3 regions of the Cronobacter muytjensii ATCC 51329 genome follow, and region 2 is predicted to be linked to each of the others. Evidence: predicted binding sites of a transcription regulator. Region 2 holds the regulator's gene; each other region holds the start of a gene.
The links. Region 2 encodes PhoB, which activates phosphate uptake and scavenging genes when phosphate is short. Its sites were predicted from a motif close to CTGTCATAAAACTGNCNNAT; they were not measured.

Region 1 (4,219 bases), 430 kb from region 2:
GCGCATAACCAGCATGCCGGCAAGCCTTATAACATCAACTATTCCTATGGAATGCTCAACCGGGATGACGGCAGGTTTGAGTCGCTGCTGGAGATGATCAAAGAGAGCGACAACGTGATGTATTCCGAGAAACGCAGAAAGCGGCTCGGGTAACGAGCGGGATCACCCGCTCGCGTTAACCACCTTAATCGACACCATGCCGATGCCGAGACGGCGCGGCGAATGGCCGAGAATGTTCCCTTCGTTGGTGGACTGCGGATCCGGCGGCACAATGACCAGCGTATTGCTGCGCGTCGGATTGTCGAAATGCAGCGTGGTCGTCGATACTTCGTTGCCGAGCGTCAGCGTTTGCTGGCTGTCGCCCACTTTCACCGGCACCGGTTTTCCCGCGTTCGGGCCATAGGCTTTGGCGGTGATGACCAGAGCGAATTTCTCTGGCAGAGGCTTGCGATATTCGATTTTCACCTCCTCGCCAAGCTGCGCGTTGGACCAGCGCCCCCAGGACTCCGGGCGTGAAATGCCGGAGAACTGTTTGACCTCTTCCGGCGCGCCCGCCACGTTGAAGATAAAGCTGTCGGCCTGATAGCGGATGTCGTTATCCATCACTTTGAGCGTCTCCACGTTGCGCTGGTAGCGCGCAGTGTCGATGACCGTATCGCGAAACGCCGCTTTACCCTGCCATGTCGCTTTATCGACCCGCTGTACGCGCTGCTCGCCGCCAAGCTGGCCCTGCGAGACGCAGTAGTCGGTAGAGAGCGCCAGCTCCGGTGCCCACAGTCGCGCCATTTTGTAGCAGTTATCCACCCACAGGAAGTTATCGCGCGGGGCGAAGTCCGCCAGCTGAAAGCGCAATGGGGCGGAATATTCGCTCTCCGGTAGCGGCTCGATGCGCTTATCGGCCACACGCAGCAGCAGCGGCAGACGGAAATGGCTACCGGAGAACGCGATAGTCTGTTTTTGCGTATCGACAGTGAAATCGTTTATCGCCGACGGGAATTTCCACAGGCTGATGATATCGGGTTTCCACGCGAGCACTTTCGATTTCATGTTCAGGAAGACCGTCGAGAGCGACTGGCCGGAAAGGCTGCTGCGCCCGAGTCCGAGATAGTTATCGCCGCCAAGAATATCCAGCACCGTGGCGCCGTTATCCATTGTGTTACGCTTCACCGCGACCAGATCCTGCTGCGGCTGGTCGCCACGCAGAATAAAGAACAGATTATTGCGGTCCTGCTTGCTGAGATATTTATACGCGGTGTTGTTCATCGCCAGATGATCGGACGAGACCACGATGACGGTATTTTTAAAATAAGGCGAGGCTTTGATTTTATTAATCAGCGCCGCGATGTGCTCCTGGCTGCAACTTACCGCGCTAAAGGACTGGTTCGGTTTGCCGTCGAACAAATAGCTCTTGCGCTTGCAGGTGCGCGACACGAAACCGTCCGGGTGGTGCGTATCCACGGTGAGCGTAAAGAGCGAAAAGCGTTTGCCCGCTTTCGAGAGCGCTTCGTACTTTTTCCAGACCTCGTCCAGCACCGTATCGTCGTAAAAGCCCCAGTCGTTGCGGTAGGCCGGGTCCGCCACCACGCTTTTCAGCTCTTCAGCCCCGTAGAGATGATCGAAGCCGTGAGATTTCAGAAACACGTCTTTACCGGCGAAGCGCAGATTGGCGCCCTGAATAAAGTAGTTTTCATAGCCGGAGTTTTTCAGGATATCGCCCAGGCAGAGGTTCTGCGGGAAGAAGCTCGACATCGACGCGGAGGCGTTGCCCTCGAACGGCGCGAACAGCGGAATGCCGCACTGGGACGCGACCATGCCCGCGATGGTGTAGTCGGTGCCGGGAAGTTGTGCGGTATGGCTGAAATCAATACCTTCGTTTTTCAGCGCCCCAAGCTCCGGCGTCAGGTCCGCAAACGCCTGGTCGTCAAAATAGGTGCGCTCCAGGCTTTCGCCGTAGATATAGACCAGATTGAGCTGCGGATTATCGATACGCTTTTGCGGCTCTTTATAGTACGCCGCGAAATCCGGATCGCCCTCGGCGGTCTGGGATTTCACCAGCTCGGTTATCTGGCGAAACGCCGGACTGGCATCCACCGAGGCAAGCGCCAGCAGCAGCGCCGCAAAGCTATAGCCGAAGTGATACGGCAAGTGACGACGGCGGCGCAGGATCCAGGTGAGCAGCCCGAAGACCGCCAGCAGCGCCGCGGCAAGCCCGAGGCCCGGCAGAATGTATTTACTGACGCCCGCGCCGGTGAGGCTGTTGGTCAGCGTATAAAGCACCGCGTCGTTGATGCCGTCGCCGGTAAAATAGTTACTGGCGAGCAGCGTCAGGTTCAGAATAACGAACAGGCCTAACACCACCAGCGTCGCGATGAACCACCAGGTGTTACGGCCAGCCTTGAAGGCGTATATCGCCACCGAGGCGATAAATAACAGTACGGAAAGCCACTCTGACAACACCACATCCTCGCAGCGAAGGCGCCAGGCCCGTTGGGGTTAAACCGGTTTTTTTACGGTGAAATATAACTTTGCTGTCACATTCCTACAATTTTAGCGTCATCTTTCTGTGGATCAGTTCAGATAAGGTTTAGAAACGCGGTTTTTTGAACCCGGTCTCATCCCCTGTGGCGGGGCATGGCGTAACGCGCAGCGTAAAAAGAGGTGTTTATTAATGGACCGCTAGCGGAAGGGGTGAAAAGCAGCTTCTTTTATGAAAATTTTATTACAGAGCAGATTTAACCAGAAAAGGGCGCAATAAAAGCGAGACGGGAGGAGGGAGACCGGGGCGCTGCGCATATGCCCCGGTTGACGCGTTTAGTACTCTTTACCGGTGACGCGGCTGCGGTAGCTGTCCCAGTTGAAATTCACCCACAGGCTGTTGCCAAGCCGCATGCGATCCATAACGCGCTCGCCCAGCAGCTTGGTCATTTCATCCATGTTCTGGTTGGTCAGCATTCCGGTCGGCCGTTTCGATGACGAGCGGCGATCCACCAGCTGGTTGATGATCACTTTTTCGTAGCGCGATTCGCTCTGCATGCCGATCTCATCGATCACCAGCAGATCGACGCTGCTGAGATCTTTTAGCAACTGCTCTTCACTGGTTTCCCGGCTGCTGAACGTGTCTTTCATGGCGGACATGATATCGGCCACGGTAATGATCATCACCGATTTTCCGCGCAGCAGCAGTTCATTGCAGATGGCGGCGGCAAGGTGGTTTTTACCGGTGCCAGGTTTGCCGGCGAAGACAAAACTCGCGATATTGCCGTCGAATGCCTCGACATACTGTCGCGCTTTGTTAACGGCGTTCATCTGCCCGTCGTTTTCCACGCGGTAGTTATCAAAAGAACAGTTCTGGTGCAGCGGGCGAATGCCGGAGCGGTTAAACGTGCGCTGCATTTTCATCGCCCGGTTCTCGCGCTCGATAGCCTCCGAGCGAAGACGCCCCTGCTCCTGTTGCCAGGCGAGAAGCTCTTCGCCGGTTTTAAAGGCGGGCTTTACATCAGGCGGCATCAGCCGCTTCAGGCGCATCATCAGGTCAGTGACGTTTTTCATCGTTACCCCCGGAATCCGTCAGGAATCTGGTCGTCCGGCTGCGGGATAGCGTTCACGTCGCGCCGCGCGGAAGACGTAAAAGTGGCGCGGTTCATCTGAATGCTGCGCGCCAGCTTTTGCTGCCACTGGATATGGTGAAAGACTTTTCCTTCCGCCTGCCAGTAGGCGACGAATGAGGCCAGCTCTTCGCTGGTGACCGGCTGCGACAGTGGAATGCCCCACAGCGCGGCCATTCGCTGGAACTCCGGATCGGGCTGCCAGCCCGGATACATGGCGAATTTACCCATCGGCACCGGTATGGGCTGGGCGACATCGTTCCCTTCGTCAAATAACTGCGCTTCCAGCGCGACATCGGAGCGGGGCGCGGCCAGCTGTTTTTCCAGGGCCAGCAGTTCCGCCATGCGCGCCGGCGTGACGGCATAAAATGCGGGCGCATTGTTATCAAACACCGCCACGGCCCCACGTTCGGCATGCGCCAGCGCGCCGCCGGGATTGCGCCGGAAGGCGTCAATATCAACGACATCAGGGGTCAGGATTCTGGAAGACATAAAACGTTCTCAATCAAAGCGTTATCAGACACTGGCGAATAAATGGCCAGCAGAGGCGATAATTCCTTCATAGTAGCATAACCCGGGGCGAGGTTTGAGCTTATTGGCGCGCGGACGGACGG
Region 2 (4,219 bases):
AACACCATTGCGCCCAGGGTATCCATCGTCAGATAGCCATTCACAAACCCGTTGGAAAACGCCGCTTTCTGGTAGGCCTCTGTCGCCACGCTGATATCGCCCGCCGGCCAGAGAATGGCCGCGACCGACAGCACCACCAGCGCGATGATTTTCAGCGGCGCCAGAAAGTTGCCCACGGTATCCAGCAGTTTGCCCGGATAGAGCGAGACCAGGATCACCAGCGCGAAATAGACCAGGCTGTAAATCAGCAGCGGCAGCGCGCCGTCGCCGGTCAGTGGCGCAATGCCCACTTCGAACGACACGGTGGCGGTACGCGGCGTCGCGAACAGCGGCCCTACCGCCAGGTAGCAGACGGTCGCCAGCAGAATACCCGCCACGCGGCCGATCGGATGGCTCAGGCTGTCAACGCCGCCGCCGACCTTCGCCAGCGCCACCACGGTCAGCACAGGCAGACCAACAGCGGTTATCAGAAAGCCGATCGCCGCCGTCCACACATGCGGACCGGCCTGCAAACCAACCATAGGAGGGAAAATGATGTTACCCGCGCCGACGAACAGCGCAAAGGTCATAAACCCCAGTGCGATAATGTCGCGCGATTTTAACTGATGGGTCATAAGATTTACTGCCTGTGGATGTGGTGTTGAAATAAATATTTTTTACCGTCAGTTGCCTGACGAAAACGCGGCTATTTCAGACGGCGACAGCGGGATATGCTTCCCGATTACGCTGGCGAAGAATTGTTTTTCAGTTTACCACGCAAAAACAGTCGGTCTGGCAATAGCAGGGGCGCAATTTAAACGCTTATAACGTTTAAAGGCAAGACGGGATCGTAAAACCAGACCTTTATGCCAGATCTAAGTTTCGGGGCAGTGATAAAATCTAATTTCCTAAAAAACCTCCGGCGATTCGCGCGAGCAAAAAAGCAACAAACGATGTAAAAAGCGCTGCAAGGTGGATAAAAAATGAATAAGGCCAGCTTATGGCTGGCCCCGGAAAGCAGACGTGACGAGTTACACTACAGAAACCGCTTTGGCAGGCGCGGCGGCAATGAGTCTTTCCGGCAGCAGAAACGAAAACGTCGTTCCTTTGCCGGGCGTACTTTCAATCTCCAGTCGCGCGTCATGATGCGTCAGCGCGTGTTTTACAATCGCGAGTCCTAACCCGCTACCGCCGGTCTGGCGCGAGCGCGCTTTGTCCACCCGGTAAAAGCGCTCCGTCAGGCGAGGAATATGCTCCGCCGCGATCCCAGGCCCGGTATCCGACACGCTAAAGCGCGCGCCATGCGGCGTGTGCTCCCAGCGCACCGTGATATGCGTGCCCGCAGGCGTATGGTTCACCGCGTTATAGACCAGGTTGGAAATCGCGCTGCGCAACTGCTCATCGTTGCCAAGCACTTTAAGCTGTGGTTCCACCTCAAACGTAAAGGTATGCTTCTGCTGGCTGAGCGTCTGCGCTTCGCGCTCCACGACACGCAGCATCATCGGCACATCGATGGTTTCGTTGAGCTGCATCGCGGGCGCCGCCTCGATTTTCGACAGCGTCAGTAGCTGTTTTACCAGGCCTTCCATCCGGTAGGTTTGCTCGCGCATGGTATGCAGCGCTTTTTCACGCAGCGGCCCTTCGAGCGTCTGCTCATGCATCATCTCAAGATAGCCCTGCAACACGGTCAGCGGCGTGCGCAACTCATGGCTGACGTTTGCAAAGAAGTTGCGTCGCGCGCCTTCGAGCTGATGCATCTGTGTGACATCGCGCGCCACCATCAGCAACTGCTCTTCACTGTATGGCATCACGCGAAACTCAAGATGACGCCCGTTATTGAGCACCAGATGCAGCGGTCGGTTGAAATCCTGGCCGCGCAGATAGCTGGTGAACTCCGGGTAGCGCAGAAGGTTAAGGATGTTCTGCCCGTTATCGTCGGGCCACCGCAGGCCAAGCAGCTGTTGCGCAAGACCGTTACACCAGAAGATGGCGCCCTCTTCCGTGGTCAGCACCACGGCGTCCGGCAGCGATTCCGCGCCGCTGCGAAAGCGTTTGATAAGATTGCCCAGCTCACGGCGACGCTTTTTATTGCGCAACTGCATCTGGTGCAGCCCGTAGAGCAGCGGCTCCCAGCTGCCGCTGCCAGGCGGCGGCGTCATGCTGCGATCCACCCACAGCCACCAGGAAAGGCGCAGCAGATTCCAGAAATGCCAGATGAGCAATCCGGTCACTGCCGCCAGTAAAAACCATGCCAGATAGCCGAATATCGCCCCGAGAACCAGCGCCGGAATACAGCTAAGCAACAGCTCCAGCACCAGTCTTTTCCATGACAGCCGTTCCAGCACGCGTCACACTCCTGTTTTGGGTTTAAAAACGGGTCGAGAACCGATAACCCGTACCGCGCACCGTTTGTACCATTCTGTCATGACCGCTATGTTCCAGCGCCTTGCGCAGGCGGCGGATATGCACATCGACAGTGCGATCTTCCACATACACATTCGTACCCCAGACGTGGTTCAGCAGCTGTTCGCGGCTGTAAACGCGCTCCGGGTGCGTCATAAAGAAGTGTAACAGTTTGAATTCCGTTGGCCCCATGTCGAGGGGATTTTCGCCGGTCATCACGCGGTGCGATGATGGATCGAGACTTAAGCCCTGCATTTCAATGACTTCATCCACCGCCATCGGGGAGATGCGGCGCATGACGGCTTTGATGCGCGCCACCAGTTCTTTCGGGGAGAACGGCTTGGTAATGTAATCATCCGCGCCCGTTTCCAGACCGCGTACGCGATCTTCTTCTTCGCCGCGCGCGGTCAGCATCACGACCGGGATCTCGCGAGTCAGCGCTTCGCGTTTGATATGTTTAATAAACTGGATCCCCGATCCGCCAGGCAGCATCCAGTCCAGCAAAATCAGATCCGGCCAGGGCTCATTGAGTTGATTCACCGCACTGTCATAATCTTCCGCTTCCACCGGCTGGAAGCCATTTTGTTCCAGTACGAAGCATACCATCTCGCGGATAGGTGCTTCATCTTCAACGACCAGAATACGTCTCGCCATGATTAGCCCTGTTAAATAAAGTAAACAGAATGTAATGCGGCGCCATTATGCGTCAGATTTATGACAGATTTATGAAAAAGATGACCGTAAGATGACCTGTCAGCGCAGGCGAAAAAACCGCGCGGCGCGACGAAACAGGACACTCGCCGTACCGGATGTTTATAATCCCCTTCTCGCTTTTTCGCCACAGGGCATCCCATGCGTATTCTGCATACCTCAGACTGGCATCTTGGTCAAAATTTTTATGCCAAAAGCCGCGCCGCCGAGCATGAAGCCTTTCTCGACTGGCTCCTCGGCGCTGCCATCGAGCATCAGGTGGACGCGATTATCGTCGCAGGCGACATTTTTGATACCGGCGCGCCGCCGAGCTATGCGCGCGAGCTCTACAACCGCTTTGTCGTCAAACTGCAGGCGACGAACTGTCCGCTTATCGTGCTGGGCGGCAACCACGATTCGGTGGCGACGCTGAATGAATCCCGCGAGCTGCTCGCCTGCCTTAACACGCAGGTGATCGCCAGCGCCCGGCTGACGCCGGAAAGTCAGGCCACCTTATTATACCGGCGCGACGGCGAGCCCGGCGCGGTGCTCTGCCCCATTCCGTTTTTGCGCCCGCGCGATGTGCTGCGCAGCCTTAGCGGCCAGTCGGGGCGCGAAAAACAGCAGCAACTGCTGGAGGCCATCAGCCAGCACTATCAACAGTGCTACGAGGCCGCCTGCCAGCTTCGCGGCGAGCGTAATCTGCCGATTATCGCCACCGGCCATCTCACGACCGTCGGCGTGACGAAAAGTGACGCGGTACGCGACATCTATATAGGCACGCTCGACGCGTTTCCGGCGGATCGCTTTCCGCCCGCCGATTACATCGCGCTTGGCCATATCCACCGCGCCCAGAAGGTCGCGGGCTGCGAGCATATCCGCTACAGCGGCTCGCCGATTGCGCTGAGCTTTGATGAAACCGGCAAAGAGAAAAGCGTGTTTCTGGTGGAGTTCGCCGACGGCAAACTGCGCGACGTCACGGCGCTCCCGGTGCCGGTCAGCCAGCCGCTGGCGGTCTTAAAAGGCAGCCTGGCGTCCATCACCGCCCAGCTCGAACAGTGGCGCGACGCGCCCGACGAGCCGAAAGTCTGGCTCGATATTGAAATTGACACCGGAGAGTTCCTGCACGACATGCACCGCCAGATAA
Region 3 (4,219 bases), 1.1 Mb from region 2:
TTTATTTTCCTCGAGGAGGGCGATATCGCCGAAGTCACGCGCCGTTCGGTCGCGATTTTCAATACCCAGGGCGACGCGGTTTCCCGTCCGGAAATCGAATCCAGTGTGCAGTATGACGCCGGCGATAAAGGCATCTACCGCCACTACATGCAAAAAGAGATCTACGAGCAGCCGAACGCGATTAAAAACACGCTCGCTGGGCGCATCAGCCACGGCGAAGTGGATTTAAGCGAACTCGGCCCGAACGCCGATGAACTTCTGTCTCAGGTCGAGCATATCCAGATTGTCGCCTGCGGTACCTCGTACAACTCCGGCATGGTCTCTCGCTACTGGTTTGAAGCGCTGGCAGGCGTACCGTGCGATGTCGAAATCGCCTCGGAATTCCGTTATCGCAAATCTGCCGTGCGCCGCAACAGCCTGATGATCACGCTGTCGCAGTCCGGCGAAACCGCAGATACGCTGGCGGCGTTGCGTCTGTCCAAAGAGCTGGGCTATCTTGGCTCGCTGGCCATCTGCAACGTGCCGGGCTCGTCGCTGGTGCGCGAGTCTTCGCTGGCGTTGATGACCAAAGCCGGTACGGAAATCGGCGTGGCGTCTACTAAAGCGTTTACCACTCAGCTGACCGTTCTGCTGATGCTGGTGGCGAAACTCAGCCGCCTGAAAGGCGCGGACGCGTCCATCGAGCACGATATTGTTCACGGTCTGCAGGCGCTGCCAAGCCGTATCGAGCAGATGCTCTCTCAGGACAAACGCATTGAGGCGCTGGCGGAAGATTTCTCCGACAAGCACCACGCCCTGTTCCTTGGCCGCGGCGATCAGTATCCGATCGCGCTGGAAGGCGCCCTGAAGCTCAAAGAGATCTCTTACATTCACGCCGAGGCGTATGCGGCAGGTGAGCTCAAGCACGGCCCGCTGGCGCTGATCGATGCCGATATGCCCGTTATCGTGGTGGCGCCGAACAACGAACTGCTGGAAAAGCTGAAGTCCAATATCGAAGAAGTCCGCGCCCGTGGCGGCGTGCTGTACGTCTTCGCCGATCAGGATGCCGGTTTCAGCAGCAGCGACACCATGAACATCATCCCGATGCCGCATGTTGAGGAGGTTATCGCGCCGATTTTCTACACGGTTCCGCTGCAGCTGCTGGCGTACCACGTCGCACTGATCAAAGGGACCGACGTTGACCAGCCGCGTAACCTGGCGAAGTCTGTCACCGTGGAATAATCCTTTTTCACGCGTATGCTTCTCTGAAGAGGTTGCCGTCCGGCAGCCTCTTTTTTTATCAACATCAGGGAAATGGATGTGTTATGTCGTTTATGCAGCGCTTGGCCGGCATGCGGTTTTACCAGCTCATCATCTATAGCGCTGAAGTGGATGACGATATCGCGCATCGCAGGCTGCATCAGCTGAAGCTCAAAATGGCGCAGCGCCAGCATCTGCCGAAAGCCCGCTTCATCGGCACCTCGTCGTTTTATCATGTGCTGGTGGGCAGCACCTACATGATGCTCTTTAGCGCGGCACTGAATGTCGCGGCGCTGCGCCCGCCCTTTCCGCCGCTCTGGATTTTTGGCGGAGTTCTCTGGCTGATACTGCTGATGGCGGTTGCGTTTATGGTTGAAAAAGGGCGCCGCAGCGGGCTTAAGTTGCTTCTCTTCGCCTGGGTATTCCATCTGTCGTTAAGCGGAGCCGCACTGGGTGTCGGGCTGGTGCGCTGGCCTTTTTCGTGGGTGTTCTGGTTATGCTGGGGCGGGGGCGTTTTGATGGTGTGGCTGGCCTGGCGGATGATGAACAGTCGCGAAATGTTTACGCTCGTTCACTGGTGTCTGGCGAATAAAATGCGTCGCATCCATACCAAAGAACTTCAACGCCCATCAGAAAAACGTGCGTTGAAGCGAAGAAAAAACCGTGAAATGCGGAACAGATAATGCGCACGCATTTATGACAAATCGCCGTTTTAGACTACTTTTACTGTGTCATAAAAAGAAAATTTTTCCTTCATCTCTGTGTCATAAAACTGCGTAATTTATTGAATTAAATATATTTTATTTAAGCTAAACTCGCGGGTCCGGCGCTGTCATAAAACTGTCATAATTCGTACATTTATCTGTCACCAAACTGTCCTATTTTGCTCACCGTAGCCACGAAACAATAAATTACGAACACCAGCAGGAGACATTATGAAAGTTATGCGTACCACCGTCGCAACTGTTGTCGCCGCGACCTTTTCCCTGAGCGCTTTCTCCGCTTTCGCGGCAGCAAGTCTGACTGGCGCGGGCGCAACATTCCCGGCGCCGGTGTATGCCAAATGGGCGGATACCTACCAGAAAGAAACGGGTAACAAGGTAAACTACCAGGGTATCGGCTCCTCCGGTGGCGTGAAACAAATCATTGCTAACACTGTTGATTTTGGTGCTTCTGACGCACCGCTTTCCGACGAAAAATTACAGCAAGAAGGTCTTTTCCAGTTCCCGACCGTGATCGGCGGCGTGGTGCTGGCGGTTAACCTGCCAGGCTTCAAGTCTGGCGAACTGGTGCTGGATGGTAAAACCCTCGGCGACATCTACCTTGGCAAAATCAAGAAGTGGGATGACGAGGCTATCGCCAAACTGAACCCGGGCAAAAAACTGCCTTCGCAGAACATCGCTGTGGTGCGCCGCGCTGACGGTTCCGGTACTTCCTTCGTTTTCACCAGCTACCTGGCGAAAGTGAACGAAGAGTGGAAATCGAAAATCGGCTCTGGCTCTACCGTTAACTGGCCGACCGGCCTTGGCGGTAAAGGTAATGACGGCATCGCCGCGTTCGTACAGCGTCTGCCGGGCTCTATCGGCTACGTCGAATACGCTTATGCCAAGCAGAACAACCTGACCTACACCAAACTGGTTTCTGCTGACGGCAAGCCGGTCGCGCCGACCGAAGAGAGCTTCTCTAACGCCGCCAAAGGCGTGGACTGGAGCAAATCCTTCGCCCAGGACCTGACCAACCAGAAAGGCGACGACGCGTGGCCTATCACCTCCACCACCTTCATTCTGGTTCACAAAGAGCAGAAGAAACCTGAGCAGGGCGCCGAAGTGCTGAAGTTCTTCGACTGGGCCTACAAGTCAGGCGCGAAACAGGCTAATGACCTGGATTACGCCTCTCTGCCGGACAGCGTGGTTGAGCAGGTTCGCGCCGCATGGAAAACCAACGTGAAAGACAGCAGCGGTAAAGCGCTGTATTGATCGAGATTTACCGATGATGGCGGGTGGCGCTTCGCTTATCCGCCCTACAAAAATCCGGTAACATACTGTTTTTTGTAGGCCCGGTACGCATCACGCTGCCGGGCATCATTCAAAACAGAGTTTAACTGAAGAGTGAAATATGGCTGCCACCAAGCCTGTATTTAACCCCCCAGGTAAAAAGGGCGATATGATCTTCAGCGCGCTGGTCCGACTGGCTGCGCTGATTGTGCTATTGCTGCTGGGCGGAATTATTGTGTCGCTGATCTTCTCTTCCTGGCCGAGCATGGAAAAATTTGGTTTTTCCTTCCTCTGGAATAAGGAATGGGACGCGCCGAACGAAACCTTTGGCGCGCTGGTGCCGATTTACGGCACGCTGGTGACCTCTTTTATTGCGCTGCTGATCGCGGTTCCCGTGAGCTTCGGCATCGCGCTGTTCCTGACCGAACTGGCACCCGGCTGGCTGAGACGCCCGCTGGGCATCGCTATTGAACTGCTGGCGGCTATCCCGAGTATCGTGTACGGCATGTGGGGCCTGTTTATCTTCGCGCCGCTGTTCGCGACCTGGTTCCAGGAGCCGGTCGGCAATGTGCTCTCCAACATTCCGTTTATCGGCGCGCTCTTCTCCGGCCCGGCGTTCGGTATCGGCATTCTGGCGGCAGGCGTTATTCTCGCCATCATGATTATTCCTTACATCGCCGCGGTAATGCGTGATGTGTTCGAACAGACCCCGGTGATGATGAAAGAGTCGGCTTACGGTATCGGCTGCACCACCTGGGAAGTTATCTGGCGCATCGTGCTGCCGTTCACCAAAAACGGCGTCATCGGCGGCGTAATGCTGGGGCTTGGCCGCGCGCTCGGTGAAACGATGGCGGTCACTTTTATCATCGGCAACACCTACCAGCTCGACAGCGCCTCGCTCTTTATGCCGGGCAACAGCATCACTTCCGCGCTGGCGAATGAGTTTGCCGAAGCGGAATCGGGCCTGCACGTCGCGGCGTTGATGG

Region 1: a site for PhoB is predicted at 2,706-2,725, ahead of opgB (phosphatidylglycerol--membrane-oligosaccharide glycerophosphotransferase). Genes of this name have one in related genera too.
Region 3: a site for PhoB is predicted at 2,069-2,088, ahead of pstS (phosphate ABC transporter substrate-binding protein PstS). Genes of this name have one in related genera too.

The regions. Positions count from the first base shown of each region.
Region 1 covers NZ_CP012268.1:3,402,717-3,406,935, reverse strand. The annotation lists gene AFK63_RS15635 (sensor domain-containing diguanylate cyclase) at 1-153, shown strand, start outside; gene opgB (phosphatidylglycerol--membrane-oligosaccharide glycerophosphotransferase) at 163-2,454, opposite strand; gene dnaC (DNA replication protein DnaC) at 2,812-3,549, opposite strand; gene dnaT (primosomal protein DnaT) at 3,552-4,097, opposite strand.
Region 2 covers NZ_CP012268.1:2,970,450-2,974,668, forward strand. The annotation lists gene brnQ (branched-chain amino acid transporter carrier protein BrnQ) at 1-614, opposite strand, end outside; gene phoR (phosphate regulon sensor histidine kinase PhoR) at 1,011-2,324, opposite strand; gene phoB (phosphate response regulator transcription factor PhoB) at 2,347-3,036, opposite strand; gene sbcD (exonuclease subunit SbcD) at 3,235-4,219, shown strand, end outside.
Region 3 covers NZ_CP012268.1:4,033,645-4,037,863, reverse strand. The annotation lists gene glmS (glutamine--fructose-6-phosphate transaminase (isomerizing)) at 1-1,221, shown strand, start outside; gene AFK63_RS18470 (hypothetical protein) at 1,305-1,922, shown strand; gene pstS (phosphate ABC transporter substrate-binding protein PstS) at 2,175-3,215, shown strand; gene pstC (phosphate ABC transporter permease PstC) at 3,355-4,219, shown strand, end outside.